One region of the Rhizobium sp. P1_B8 genome, then DNA from elsewhere that is predicted to be linked to it. Evidence: predicted binding sites of a transcription regulator. Region 1 holds the regulator's gene; each other region holds the start of a gene.

Region 1 (3,619 bases):
CATGTCCTTGAGATAGACCATATTGGGGCCGTCCGAAGGTGCATTGTCGGGGTCCTGGTGGGTTTCGACGAAGACGCCGGCAATACCGGTGGCCACTGCTGCGCGCGCCAGCGTTTCCACGAATTCCCGCTGACCGCCGGAGGAATCGCCCTGCCCACCCGGCTGCGCCACGGAATGGGTGGCATCGAAGATAACGGGCGCGCCCATCGCCGCCATGATCGGCAGCGAGCGCATGTCGGAAACCAGCGTGTTATAGCCGAAGGAGGCGCCGCGCTCGCACAGCAGCACGTTCGGATTGCCGCTGGCGTTGAGCTTCTTCAGGACGTTCTTCATATCCCAGGGAGCGAGGAACTGGCCCTTCTTGACATTGACGACGCGGCCGGTCTTGGCGGCGGCGATGAGAAGGTCGGTCTGTCGGCAAAGGAAGGCCGGGATCTGCAGGACGTCGACGACCTTTGCCACCTCCGCGCATTGCTCGGCGGTATGAACGTCGGTCAGGACAGGAAAGCCGAATTCCTTCTTGAGGTCGGCAAAGACCTCCATGCCCTTTTCGATCCCGATGCCGCGTTCAGCCGAGAGCGAGGTGCGGTTCGCCTTGTCGAAGGAGCTCTTGTAAACGAGGCCGATGCCGAGCTTTGCGCAAAGCTCTTTCAGCGTGCCGGCAACCATGAAGGCGTGGTCGCGGCTCTCCATCTGGCAGGGACCGGCAATCAGCGACAGGCGGCCGGTATTGGAAAAGGTGACCTGGCCTTGGCCTTCGCCGATCTTGACTTCGGAATTCGTCTCAGTGCTCATCGTGTCTCCTCGAAGGCGAAGAGCGTGCCCTGCCCGGGCGCGGGCTTCACCAGAATGCGATTGTTCTTGCGCGTGTATGTCACCCCGTTAGCAGCCAAATGCGCTTCTGTCACGGCAAGATCGGCGACAATGAAGAGGATTGCCCGGCCACGCAGGCCGCGATCGGCGGATGAGCCGGCGATCTCGAAATAGGCTTCTAGCCCTTCCGGCGTCATCAGGCTGATTTTCGCGTTCGAAGCAGCAACATTGACGCCAAAACCGGTTTTCTCGACTGCCGCCTGCGCCGCGGCAAGGCCGACGAAGGCCCCGAAAGCGGCGGCATCAGGCGCGCAGAGCGCGATCTCGGCAATGCCGGTGACGCCATTGGCATGCGTCTCCAGCGCGCCGCGGTCGGCCGGCAGCGGATTGACGCGTTCGACGCTGAAAAGGAAGAGATCGGGCGCGCGCAGGTCGCCGGCAAAAGCCAGCTTGAAGCCGGCGATGCTCTCAGAACCGTCCGGCATCGTCATCGGCCGGGTGAACTGCAGCATCTCGCCGGCGCTCGATCCGTTGCCGACGAAGTTCTGATGATCGATGCCGGCATCCTTACTACCGAAAGCAAGCCCCGAAAGCCCCTCCTCGCCGCAGCGGAAGCGGAAGGCCCGGTTGCGGGCGGTGAAAACATTGCCTTGCCGCGCTGAGGCCTCGCTCTCCTCGACACTCGCAATCCCGAGCGGCTCCAGATAGGTCTTGTCGGCAAAAAAGACGCAGGCGTTTTCCGTTCCGAAGGGATGGCGTGCATCGGCGGCAACGGTGAAGCCGAGCTTGCCAAGCCTCTCGCGCGCCAGATCAATGTTGACGACGGGCAGCACCACATGATCCAGCGGGTGCGGCTTGGCGGAACGCTCGTTCATGATATCCCTCCTGGAAACGGCAAGAGATGTGCGATGGCGCGCCCCTCAATGCAAGACATGTGTCCCAATCCGGCGAATGAAAATAAAAATCTCAACGAGTTGGCGCCAAGTTTTACGGAAATTTAGCTACTTGCGGAACACATATGGAACATATAGTGTCTGTTCTGGATTTGTTTCAATCACGAGGTCACAACGTCGATGCTCACGCGCAAACAACAGGAGCTTCTCCTTTTCATTCATGAGCGCATGAAGGAATCCGGCGTTCCGCCATCTTTCGACGAAATGAAGGATGCCCTGGACCTCGCTTCCAAGTCCGGGATTCACCGGCTGATTACGGCGCTCGAGGAACGTGGCTTCATTCGCCGCCTACCGAACCGCGCCCGTGCGCTCGAGGTCATCAAGCTTCCGGAGGCCTACAGCCCCAGCATTCAGCCCCGGCGGGGCTTTTCGCCCAGCGTCATCGAGGGCAGCCTTGGCAAGCCGCAGCCGGTCGCCACTCCTGCTCCCACAAAACCCGTCGCCGACAACGGCAACTCGGTCTCCGTGCCGGTCATGGGCCGTATCGCCGCCGGTGTTCCGATCTCGGCGATCCAGAACAACACCCACGACATCGTCGTTCCGGCCGACATGCTCGGTTCCGGTGAACATTATGCGCTGGAGGTCAAGGGCGATTCGATGATCGACGCCGGCATCTTCGACGGCGACACCGTGATCATTCGCAACGGCAGCACCGCAAGTCCTGGCGACATCGTCGTTGCTCTCGTCGACGACGAAGAAGCGACACTCAAACGCTTCCGCCGCAAGGGCGCCTCGATCGCACTGGAAGCGGCCAACCCGGCTTACGAGACCCGGATTTTCGGGCCGGACCGCGTCAAGGTTCAGGGCAAGCTCGTCGGCCTCATTCGCCGCTATCACTGACATCAGGCAGTCTGGATTCGGCAAAACTGTTGCTGCGCCAGTCATAGGCGCGATGCCGCATCCATGGCCGCGACAATGCATCGAATGCGGTTGCGACCTCCAGGCCGGCGTCGGCGAAGCGCAACTCGACGGAACCGGTCTTGCGCAACGTTTCGCCGGTGAAGAGCGTCGCCCCTGAGCGGCAGCTGTTGAAGCGCAGGCGGACCGACGTCACGACGATATCGGCCGCGTCGCATGCCGGACCGAGATAGGCGGCATTGTCGATGACAGCAACCACGTGACCATTGCCAAGCCTTGATGTGCACCAGGCCTTCTTGACGCAGGAAAAGCGGTTTGCTTCACCGGCCGCTGCAGCCGCCCGCATCGCCGACCTTGCTTCGTTCTGCTGATCGCGGGAAAGCCTGACGCGGCGGTCTTCTCCCTCCGGCGGAATAACAGGACCATCCAGCATCTTCGGCGGGTGATGCGTCGGCAGGACCAGCGCTCTCTGCCACTGGTCGAAGATGAAATCCGGCGGTCTTTCACGGTTGGAAGCCATGGCCCCCGCCTCGACGATTGCGACGAGACCACCATCCTCCGAAATCGCCAGATCCGGCGGCCGGGGAACCGGCAGAAGCAAGAGGACTAGCGTCGAGATCGCGATGATCGACGTGCCGATATGGCGCAGCCGGGTGCGGAGCAGCGTCAGCAGCAGAAAGCCTGCGACGGCTATCGCGAAATACCAAGCGGGCAAGCGGCCGATGCCGATGTCGCCACCCCAGCCGGACACCGTCTTTGCGATCGAGATCACCAGATCGAGGCCGAATCCGACGACCTTCCAAGGCAAAACATCCAGACCGAAAGGCATGAGCAGCATCGCCAGCAACCCGGCCGGCATGATGATGAAGGAGATGATCGGCATCGTCGCGAGGTTTGCCGGCAGGCCATAGGCAGTCAGGCGATGAAAATGCTCGATCGAAAACAGCGCGGTAGAAAAGCCGCCGATCAGCGAGGTCAGGAAGACGCCGCCGAAG
Region 2 (3,619 bases), on a different contig from region 1:
CCGGTCGACGAAGGCCGAAAGCGAGATCTCTCCCTGCCGGTCGCCTTCGAAATCACCCTGCGCTTCGTTGAAGGGATCGTGCCGCAACACATTCAACCGCACGATCTCGAAACCATAGCCGGCATCGAGATCGTCATAGACCGCCTGCAATCGCTCGGAAAAAAGCCCGGCAATGAACTTTGGTTCGCGAAGCGGCTGCGAAGCACCGACGGAGATGCGAAAGACCCTGCCGTCGACGCGGAACAGGACCAGTTCGAACACCCGTCCGCCAGCCCCCCGCGCTTCCAGCGACGGCTGCAGCGATAAGGCGACCTGCCTAGTGACGGTAAGGATCTGCTCTTCCGTCCCGATGGGCTCGATCAGACGGCTTTCGGCCGAAAGGCTGGCAACAGGACGCCGGGGCGAGACCGGCTCCTCTTCACGTCCCAGCGCCTGGTCGAGACGCAGAAGCAGCTCCGGGCCGAACCGGCGGGTCAGCGGCGCCCGCGGTGCATCGATGACGTCGCCGATATATTTCAGACCGAGCTTGTTCAGGGCATCGACGGTTTGTCCCTCCAGCCGCAGGGCTGCGACCGGCAAGGACATCAGCACATGTTCCGTCCCTTCGTCCTCGATCACGCCGCCGTGCCCGAAGCGGGAAGCGGCCCAGGAAAGGCCGGGCGACGATGAGATCGCGCCCCGCGCATCGAACCCCATATGAAAAAGCCGCGACAGCACATCCCGAAGAAGCGCCTTTTCACCGCCGACGAGATGGGCGCAACCGCTAATGTCGAGAAACAGACCGTCCTTCCCGTCGAACGCCACCAGCGGCGTATAACGGTCGCACCAGTCGGCAATTGCCTCCAGCAACCGGCGGTCGGCCGCCGGATCCTCTTCCGCGACCTCGAGCATGGGGTACATGGCGCGCGCTTCGGCAACGCCCAGCTCCTTCCTCAACCCCAGCCTCTCGGCCAACTCGTCCAGTGCCGTCAGCCGCAGGGCATTGTTGAGCTTGCCGGAACAGACGATAGGCGGCGTCTCAGGACGCCCTTTCGAACGCCAGGAGAGCCCCCATCGCTTGCGGGCGATGCGGTCCGTTGGCAGATGCGGGAAGCTGAGCGCCAGAATGCGCTGACTGTTCGCCTGGAGGACGAACGAGGTTTGGTTCGGCGATAGGGAGAAATTCGCGTTCATGGGGGTTCCACTCCAGAAGAAAGGAGAGCGGGGCCGGATTGCGGCTCTTCTCCAGCGTGAGACGGAAAATCGGATTGCCGATGCTGCCGGAAAGTTTCGATCCATCCGGCAACGGCCGCAGACCGGACGGGGCTGGTTCGACATGCAGACGGAAGGCCGCACTGCTTGCCTCCTCCGCCCCGGCCTGGCGGACAAGAAAGAGCGGGCGGCGGGCAGCATGCGCCCTGAGACTAAGCCTGCGGCTTTCGGTCAGGCCGAAATGGGCGGGATTGCCTCGCACTTCGAAGATGACGGCCGAGAAGGCAGCGCTTTCCACTGCCACCTCCGCCAGCCAGAGCGCCTCGTCCAGCTTGCGCGGCGCCGCATGGAGAAACCGCTCCGGGCTCAGCCCGAAATCCCGAAGCCCGGGAGCATAGGGACGACCGGCCTCCAGCGTGCCGACGGCATCGCCGATCCAGAGCAACGGCAGAAGGCGGCCGGCATCCGCTTCCCGTTTTTGCAGTCGCGCGGCAACAGCCATCGCCAGCCCGCTTGCAGCACCTGCATCACGAGACAGAGCCGAGCGGAATTCGGTGATCGCATCGAGCGGCAGGCCGCCTTCCAGCGCCCCGTCGAGAAACTCCACCCCAAACGCGAGGGGCGGCAGAATGCGCTCCTGGCGGGTCTTGCGTCCTTCTGCCAGGGCTTCCTGTTCCGCTGCGGCAAGCGCCGGCGCGGGCCTTCCCTCCAGTCGGGCAATGGTTTCGCGGAGCGCAAAAAGCCGCTCGCGCGCCAGGGCGTGCTGCGCCATGGCGTTCTCCGATCCGTCTTGTTCCTGTTATGTTCTTATAGATTCCAGAGAGCTAATGAAGAGTCAACGGCCATTTTCTATGAATTTATTCCTGCCTTTGATTCCGCACTCGAAAATCGGCGATAAAGGTTCTATATGGGCCCGCAAAGGAAGGAATATTCATGGCCCGCATAGACCAGAGCGATGATTGGCGGGACCGCCATGCGCCGACGATCAGCACCTTCGAGTCGCTGGCCATGGAGGCCTATAGCCATCTGCCGGATGAATTCCGCCAGCTGACGACCAACCTCACGATCGAGATCGAAGATTTCCCCGATGACGACGTTTTCGAGGACATGGCGCTGGAAACCCCTTTCGATCTGCTCGGCCTTTTCGAGGGCAGGGGCATTTCCGAACGTTTCACGCTGGAAACCGGCGAGATGCCGAACCGCATCCGCCTCTACCGCCGCCCCATCCTCGATTACTGGGCTGAGAACGACGAGACGCTCGGCGATATCATCACCCACGTCCTGATCCACGAGATCGGCCACCATTTCGGGCTGAGCGACGATGACATGGAGCGGATCGAGGCAAGCGCCGAGGAAGCCGCCGAGCGCTAGAGCGCCGCGCGTCCAAAGGACGCGCTAAGGACGCTCCATCACTTTCAATCACGCATAACCCCGAAAATCGATTACGATTTTCGGGGTTATGCGCTGAGCCTCACTGCTCGGAGAGCTTCATCTCAGGATGGTAATCCTTGCCTTCGACATGCTTGACGACGGCCTGGCCGCACTGCATCGCGCCGGTTGCGGCATTGAAGGCATAGGTCGGCGAGCCCTCCAGCGACCAGCCCTTGTTGAGGGCGGCAGTGACCTTGTGGCAGAAGGAAGCATCGTCGGGACCGGTCAGGAAGCGGTAGAGTTTCATCACATCGTCTTTCGTGTTGCAGCCTGGCGGGCTGCGATCAGGCGGGCTTTATGGACCAGACTTTCCGCCTGGACAAGATGCAACCGCTCGACCATCCGCCCGCCTGCATTGATGACGTTCAGCCCATCGGAGGCAGGATCGGCAAAGGCCGATATGATCGCCTCCGCTTCCGCAACCGCTGCCGGATCCGGGCCGAAATGGCGGTTGGCGGGCTCGATCTGCGCCGGATGGATCAGCATCTTGCCGGCAAAGCCCATCGCCCGGCCCTGCAGACATTCGGCATCAAAACCTTGTTCGTCCCTGAAATCGTTGAAGACGCTGTCAATCGCATCGAGCCCGTAGGCGCTGACCGCAAGGACGACCTGCATCAGCCACGGCACGAGATAGCTCCGCCCCGGCTGCGGCAGCACGCCGGTTTCCTTGCGCAGGTCGTTGAGCCCGACGACGAGGCAATCGAGCCGCGAGCCCGGCGTGCGCCCGGCTTCGGCGATAACAGCCGCATTCAGGATGCCGCGCGGCGTCTCGATCATCGCCCAGATGCGCAGATCTTCCGGTGCATCCGCCTCGGAGAGAAGGTCGCCGACCGCCATGACATCCTGCGGTTCGTCGACCTTCGGCAGCAGCACGGCGTCGGGATTGAGCGCGATTACCAGTTCCATGTCCGCCAGGCCGAAATTGGTCGACAGGTCATTGATACGGATGATCCGTTCCTTGCCTTCGAGCGGCCGAGCCGAAAAGAAATTCCTCAGA
Region 3 (3,619 bases), on a different contig from region 1:
GTCGCGGTCAAACGATTCAGCTCAGTGTGCTCTCTCGTCCGCTCCGGAGCATAGCGCGATATGATGTACTCACGCTTTGCTGTCATTGCCTCGAGATGCAAGGCAGTCTTCTTTCTCAGTTTAAGTTTGGCAACGAACAAAGGCTCAGCGAGATTGTGCATCCGTTTTCGTATTTCTTCTGGAGCAACGCCTTCATGGCGCAGGAAGGCATTTAAGTAGAGTTCGATAGCGTGAATGGCGCACATTCGAGCTGGAGCAATGGATATTGCAACTCGCTTCTGACCCTTCCCGAACGGGAATTTCGAAGCGAGAGAGTAGGCATTCGCTAAGTCTAGAACCTCCGATGGGTTAGCGTTCGAGCCCGGATATTCGTTACTCATCTACATCCCCGGCAGATTTTCTTATCCGTCACCTCCGATCGACTATGTCGAACGGACCGACATCCTTCTCGAAATTTTTTCAGCCTAATCTAATATTGTAAATAGCGACGAAGTGAGGAGAGGCCCTTACCCCTAACGGATAAGCAACGCAGATGTTTAAATCGGCGTCCTAGGCAGCTTCGGCACCGCTTTTGGCAGGTCAGCCCCTGCCAAGAGCATTCGCGGCCGGCAGCGCGCCATAACGGCAGCGATCAATCGTTCCGTCGGGGTTGGGTTCGCGGACAGCGACATAATCTCATAATCCGGCAGCGCACCGGCGGGGATTTCGCTGAGGGCAGCATCAGCGCCAGCGCGATCGGCAGATCGGTGAGCGGCCTGACGACTAGTACTTCAAAATATCTACGCGCATCCGCCCTTCTTCTTAAGCCGCAGCCGTCAGCCTTTCGCCGGCGATGCGGTAGGAGATCGCTTCGGCGAGATGGATGCGGCCGACCGTCGGCTTGCCGTCGAGATCGGCAAGCGTGCGGGCGACCTTGAGCACGCGGTGGTAACCGCGGGCGGAGAATTTCATCTTCTCGGCGGCGTCGCGCAGCAACTGCAGGCCGCTGGCATCGGGCTCGGCCAGTTTCTCGATCATCGCGGTCGAGCAGCGGGCATTGGTGCCGATGCCCTTGGCGCCGGTGCTTTCGAAGCGCTCCTGCTGGATTGCGCGGGCGCGGGCGACGCGGCGGGCGACATCGGCGCTGGTTTCAGCCGCCATCGGCCGGATGAGATCGGCAGCGGAGACGGCCGGCACATCGATGCGGATATCGATGCGGTCCATCAGCGGGCCGGAGATGCGGGCCTGGTAATCGCTCATGCAGCGCGGCCCGCGGGCACAGCTATGGCCCGGCTCGCCGGCCATGCCACAGCGGCAGGGGTTCATCGCCGCGATCAGCTGGAATTTCGCCGGATAGGAGACGCGGTGATTGGCACGGGCAATGACGCATTCGCCGCCTTCGAGCGGCTGGCGCAGCGCATCGAGCGCCTGCGGCGTAAATTCGGGGAACTCGTCGAGAAACAGCACGCCGTGATGGGCAAGCGAGGCTTCGCCTGGACGGGCGCGCAGGCCACCGCCGACGAGGGCTGCCATGGTGGCGGAATGATGCGGGGTGCGGAAGGGCCGGCGATCGGAAAGCTTGCCGCCGGAGAGCTGGCCGGCGATCGAATGCACCATCGAGACTTCAAGCAGCTCGGCGGCCGAGAGCGGCGGCAGGATCGACGGCAACCTGGCTGCCAGCATCGACTTGCCGGAGCCCGGAGGACCGACCATCAGCAGATTATGGCCACCGGCGGCCGCCACCTCGAGCGCCCGCTTGGCGCTTTCCTGACCCTTGATCTCGGCGAGATCCGGCAGGTTTGCGGCATTGGCGCGGATCGACGCCTCCGGCCTGGATAGGACTTGCGTGCCGCGGAAATGATTGGCAAGCGCAATCAGGCTGCGGGGTGCAAGGATATCGACGTCGGCGCCTGCCCAGGCGGCTTCGGCGCCGCTTTCGGCGGGGCAGATCAGCCCCTTGCCGAGCGCATTGGCGCCGATCGCGGCCGGCAGCGCGCCTGATATGGCGGCGATCGTGCCGTCGAGATTGAGCTCGCCGACGACGACAAAATCGGACAGCGCATCGGCGGGAATGGCGCCGAGGGCAGCCATCAGGGCAAGCGCGATCGGCAGATCGAAATGCGAGCCTTCCTTCGGCAGGTCAGCAGGCGCCAGATTGACGGTCACCCGCTTCGCCGGCAGCGCCAGGCCGGAGGCGTGGAGGGCGGCCTGCACGCGCTCGCGGCTTTCGGCAACCGCCTTGTCAGGCAGGCCGACGATCTGCATCCCGACCTTTCCGGGAGCGACCATGACCTGGACCTCGACCGGCACACCTTCGATACCCTGAAATGCAACCGTACTGACACGCGCGACCATCAACCCATCCCCTTGCCGCAAACTTTTATATACCGCCCTGCAGCCATTTTCGATGCATGTCGTGGTCCCAAAACCGCTGCACAGTTTTGGGCGACATGCATTAGGGCCAGCGGTTGCAATCTGGCATGGAAGCCGGAATAAAACAAGAACAATCAAAGAACATAGTCAAGCATCCGCTGTGACCTTGGTTGCGCTCGGTCGCGGGACCAGAACGGTCATGGGCGGCTGGCTCAGCCGCGCTTGCGCTCGATCGCATCCCAAAGCAGGGCTGCTATATCGGCACCGCCGAACTTCTTCACCTCGCGAATGCCTGTGGGCGACGTGACGTTGATCTCGGTCATGTAATCGCCGATCACATCGATGCCGACGAGCAGGAAGCCGCGCTCCCTCAGCGCCGGGCCGATGCGGGCGCAGATTTCCTGTTCGCGCGGCGTCAGCTCGGTCGCCTCGGCGCGGCCGCCGACATGCATGTTGGAGCGGCTGTCGTGTTCGGCCGGCACGCGGTTGATGGCGCCGGCGAATTCGCCGTCGACCAGGATGATGCGTTTGTCGCCCTTGCGCACGTCGGGCAGATATTGCTGGGCGATGAAGGGTTCGCGGAAAAGCTGGCCGAACATTTCGAGCAGCGAAGAGAGGTTGCGGTCGTCGCGGGTCGAATGGAAGACGCCGGCGCCGCCATTGCCGTAAAGCGGCTTCAGGATAATATCGCCCATCTCGTCGCGGAAGCGGCGGATCTCGGCGGCATCCTTGGTGATCAGCGTCTTCGGCATCAGATCGGAGAATTCGGTGACGAAGATCTTCTCCGGCGAATTGCGCACCCAGGCCGGATCGTTGACGACGAGCGTCTTCGGGTGGATGCGCTCGAGCAGATGCGTCGCGGTGATATAGGCCATATCGAAGGGCGGATCCTGGCGCAGCAGCACGACATCCATGGTCGCGAGGTCGACGCGCTCCGGCGCGCCAAGCTCGTAGTGATCGCCCTTGACGTCGCGCAGCACCATCGGCTCGACGCTGGCATAGAGCCGGTTGTCGCGGAAGCTCAGGCGGTCGGGGGTGTAATGGAAGAGCCTGTAGCCGCGCGCCTGCGCTTCCAGGCTCATGGCGAAGGTGGAATCACCCGCGATATTGATGCTTGCGACATGATCCATCTGGACCGCTACATTGGTGATCTTGGCCATTTCCATCCCTCGCTGAATGCCGGACAGATGTAGGTCGGCCAGATATCAAACGCAACGGCCAATCAAGGGCTTCGGCACTGGAGCATTTTTGTTTTTTGCGCAATTCC
Region 4 (3,619 bases), on a different contig from region 1:
TCGCGCTAGAGTATTAGCTATCGCAGAGTCTCCCCGGAGGAACTGGGAGATGTTGCGCTCATTTCTGTCGAAAATCGTGGAGGAGCGTCGATGGCAACTGAAAGATGGAACAGCCCGGTCAAGGTTGGTTTCGAAAATGCCGATGCGCGAACGGTCAATGGTCCGTTCGATGCGCTAAAGTGCCTGGCGGATCTCTGGCCGATTGTGCGCGGGCTTCGTTATATCAAGGCCCGCAGCACCTGCCGGGCAGCGCTCGACGGGCGCAAGAGCGTGGAAGAGGCGAGAGCCGAGTTTCTGGCGGCAGCCGAAGAGGCGAAGCTGAAGCTTCATTGAACTGGCGCATAATCCTTTCCGAAAATCGATTCCGATTTTCGGGGTTATGCGCTGCACTTCGGTCAGGATTTCCAGGCCGCTTCAGGTCGTTCGTAAACGGAACGTGCCGGAACGGGACAATGATTTAATTTTACTTAACCCTGCATCGAACTCGCGCCGGGTTTTGGTGCAACAGGCGTTGCGCCTGGTACAGGGGTCTACATAGAAGATGGCCAGCCATCATGATGATGGTTAGAGGCTCGTCACCTCTGCGGAAACGCAGGCGAGCCTCGTCCGAGCAAAGCTGATGTTTCAGCAGTCCGCGCCGCCCTCATTCTCCACTTCGACATAACCGACACCAATGATCGTGCCATCCGCCGCGCGGATGAAGGACGGCAAATACTGAGGATCTGCCGGCGTGCAGGCGACGGTCCCGGTATATTCGTTGAGGGCGATCTGGTCCTTCGGCAAAGCGGAATAATTCGTGCCGGTTTCCAGCGAGGCATGGGCGGAGCCGGCAAAGACACCGCCTGTTATCAAAGTCATTGCAGAGATGCGAAGAAGCGACTGCATGGGGGTCTCCAGCGTTTAGGTCCGGCCTTTCAACACGTGGGAGGGTGTTTTGGTTCCCTTCATGCATCGCAAAGACATGAGCGCGCAAACCGGCGCGGCAAGACTTCAGCGTCGCAGCAGGCGACCACGCACATAGCCTCGCCCGACGACGCCCTCGGCGATCTCGATCGCCCGCTCGACATCGCCCCGCCGGCGCACGAAACCCTCCAGGATGAGATAGGAGCCCGATATGCTGACGGTGATTTCGCCGGCTTCGAAATCGGCGGCCGCATGAAGGGCGCTTTCCACCGAGGCGCGCGTCGCGGCATCGCTGTGGCCCTGCCGGCCGGGCTCGTCATGCCCCGTGAATGCTGGAAAGCCGAGCACCGTGAACGTTTCCTGATGTTGGTTGATGTGTGTTAACGCCGCAGGTACGCATTTCGTTGCGTTCCCCGGAAAAGAAGAGCCTGCTCGACAGCGATACCTGCGCGGTGGCATGGGCTACCCTTGGCGAAAGGTGCGGCGGCTTCCATATCTGGCTGCAGTCGAAAGAGGGATGATGACGATGAAAGCGCTTCTGTCTGCCTTGTTTGCCGGGGCATTGCTTGCCGGCTGCTCCTCGGCCGATACGCCGGCGCTGGACCCCATTCCCGGCAGCATTACCTATGGCGGCCAGCCGCGAACGAAGCTCACCAAGTCGCCGGTCGGCAGCGCCGTCTACAACCAGTTCTACAACGGGACGGGACAGCGCGTGGAGGAAACCTATATCCTTCAGCCCGACCGCAGCCTGAAGCTGGTGCGACGCGTAGTCGGTCCGGATTTCCCCGATTGAGATGTTGCTCGCGCGCCAGATCGCTTGACAGGGACGGCAATCGCGAACATTCAAGGAACATCTAATCTTTCCCCAGTGATTCTGCGGGAGCCCGACCGGACGGCTGGATGTATCTCGAAAAGCTCAATCCGCAGCAGCGCATGGCCGTCGAGCACGGCACGCTCATCGACGGCAGCCATATTGCCGGGCCGCTGCTGGTCATTGCCGGCGCCGGCTCGGGCAAGACGAATACCTTGGCGCATCGGGTCGCCCATCTGATCGTCAAGGGCGCCGATCCCCGCCGCATCCTGCTGATGACCTTTTCGCGCCGGGCAGCCGCCGAAATGGCGCGGCGCGTCGAGCGCATCTGCCGCGATGTGCTTGGTGCGAATGCCGGCGTCATGGCGGATGCGCTTTCCTGGTCCGGCACCTTCCATGGCATCGGCGCGCGGCTATTGCGCGATTATGCCCAGCAGATCGGCCTCGACCCGGATTTCACCATCCACGACCGCGAAGACAGCGCCGATCTGATGAACCTGATCCGGCACGACCTCGGTTTCTCAAAGACGGAAAGCCGCTTTCCGACAAAGGGCACCTGTCTTGCCATCTATTCCAGGGCGGTGAATTCGGAAACCGCGCTCGACCTCGTGCTGCGCGACGTCTTTCCCTGGTGCGCGGCGTGGGAAAAACAGCTCCGCGAACTATTCGCCAGCTATGTCGAGGCCAAGCAGAGCCAGAACGTGCTCGACTACGACGATCTGCTGCTCTACTGGGCACAGATGGTGGGCGAGGCTGTCATTGCCGAGGATATCGGCAGCCGCTTCGACCATGTGCTCGTTGACGAATATCAGGACACCAACCGGCTGCAGGCCTCGATCCTGCTGGCGCTGAAGCCCGGCGGCCAAGGACTGACCGTCGTCGGTGACGATGCGCAGTCGATCTATTCCTTCCGCGCCGCGACGGTGCGCAATATCCTCGATTTTCCCGCCGCCTTCAGCCCGGCCGCCAATATCGTCACCCTCGACCGCAACTACCGCTCGACGCAGCCGATCCTCGCCGCCGCCAACGCCGTCATCGATCTCGCCTCGGAGCGCTTCACCAAGAATCTCTGGACCGAGCGGCAATCATCGGAGAGGCCGCGCCTCGTCACGGTGCGCGACGAGGCCGAGCAGGCGCGCTACGTCGCCGACATGGTGCTCGACAACCGCGAGGAAGGCCTCACGCTCAAGCAGCAGGCCGTGCTCTTCCGCGCCTCGCACCACAGCGGACCGCTGGAGGTCGAGTTGACCCGGCGCAACATTCCCTTCGTCAAATTCGGCGGGCTGAAGTTTCTCGACAGCGCGCATGTGAAGGACATGCTGGCCGCCCTTCGCTTCGCGCAGAACCCGCGCGACCGGGTGGCGGGCTTCCGGCTGATGCAGATCCTGCCGGGCGTCGGGCCGTCGACGGCGCAGAAGACGCTCGACCTGATGGCCGAGGATGCCAGCCCGATTTCTGCTCTCGCAGCCATGCCGGCGCCGCCGCGCTCCGGCGAGGACTGGACAATGTTCGTCTCGATGCTGCAGGAGCTGAAGGCCGGCAAGGCCGGCTGGCCGGCGGAAATCGGCCTGGCGCGGCAATGGTACGCGCCGCATCTGGAACGGCTGCACGAGGAAGCAGCGACGCGGCAGGCCGACCTGCTGCAGCTCGAGCAGATCGCCGGCGGTTATGCCTCGCGCGAGCGTTTCCTCACCGAGCTCACCCTCGACCCACCGGATGCGACCAGCGACCAGGCGGGCGTGCCGCTTCTCGACGAAGACTATCTCATCCTGTCGACCATCCATTCCGCCAAGGGCCAGGAATGGACGAAGGTCTTCATGCTGAACGTCGTCGACGGATGCATACCGAGCGATCTCGCCGTCGGCACCACCGCCGAAATCGAAGAGGAACGCCGCCTGCTCTATG

What was found. Region 1 encodes LexA, which represses DNA repair genes until DNA is damaged. Its sites were predicted from a motif close to TGTTCNNNNTGTGTTCNG; they were not measured.
Region 2: AC1D2N_RS14515 (ImuA family protein) is a predicted target of LexA. The motif match lies at 1,983-2,000, and genes of this name have one in related genera.
Region 3: AC1D2N_RS10970 (YifB family Mg chelatase-like AAA ATPase) is a predicted target of LexA. The motif match lies at 2,468-2,485, and genes of this name have one in related genera.
Region 4: AC1D2N_RS07585 (ATP-dependent helicase) is a predicted target of LexA. The motif match lies at 1,739-1,756, and genes of this name have one in related genera.

The regions. Positions count from the first base shown of each region.
Region 1 covers NZ_JBFTZZ010000017.1:240,705-244,323, reverse strand. The annotation lists gene kdsA (3-deoxy-8-phosphooctulonate synthase) at 1-795, opposite strand, end outside; gene AC1D2N_RS21535 (VOC family protein) at 792-1,688, opposite strand; gene lexA (transcriptional repressor LexA) at 1,887-2,606, shown strand; gene AC1D2N_RS21525 (ComEC/Rec2 family competence protein) at 2,587-3,619, opposite strand, start outside.
Region 2 covers NZ_JBFTZZ010000010.1:113,727-117,345, reverse strand. The annotation lists gene AC1D2N_RS14520 (Y-family DNA polymerase) at 1-1,008, opposite strand, end outside; gene AC1D2N_RS14515 (ImuA family protein) at 1,019-1,963, opposite strand; gene AC1D2N_RS14510 (metallopeptidase family protein) at 2,125-2,562, shown strand; gene AC1D2N_RS14505 (DUF1737 domain-containing protein) at 2,663-2,869, opposite strand; gene AC1D2N_RS14500 (HpcH/HpaI aldolase/citrate lyase family protein) at 2,869-3,619, opposite strand, start outside.
Region 3 covers NZ_JBFTZZ010000006.1:274,659-278,277, reverse strand. The annotation lists gene AC1D2N_RS10975 (hypothetical protein) at 1-380, opposite strand, end outside; gene AC1D2N_RS10970 (YifB family Mg chelatase-like AAA ATPase) at 802-2,334, opposite strand; gene gshB (glutathione synthase) at 2,565-3,512, opposite strand.
Region 4 covers NZ_JBFTZZ010000004.1:150,555-154,173, reverse strand. The annotation lists gene AC1D2N_RS07605 (DUF982 domain-containing protein) at 91-333, shown strand; gene AC1D2N_RS07600 (hypothetical protein) at 625-885, opposite strand; gene AC1D2N_RS07595 (BON domain-containing protein) at 991-1,251, opposite strand; gene AC1D2N_RS07590 (hypothetical protein) at 1,430-1,696, shown strand; gene AC1D2N_RS07585 (ATP-dependent helicase) at 1,804-3,619, shown strand, end outside.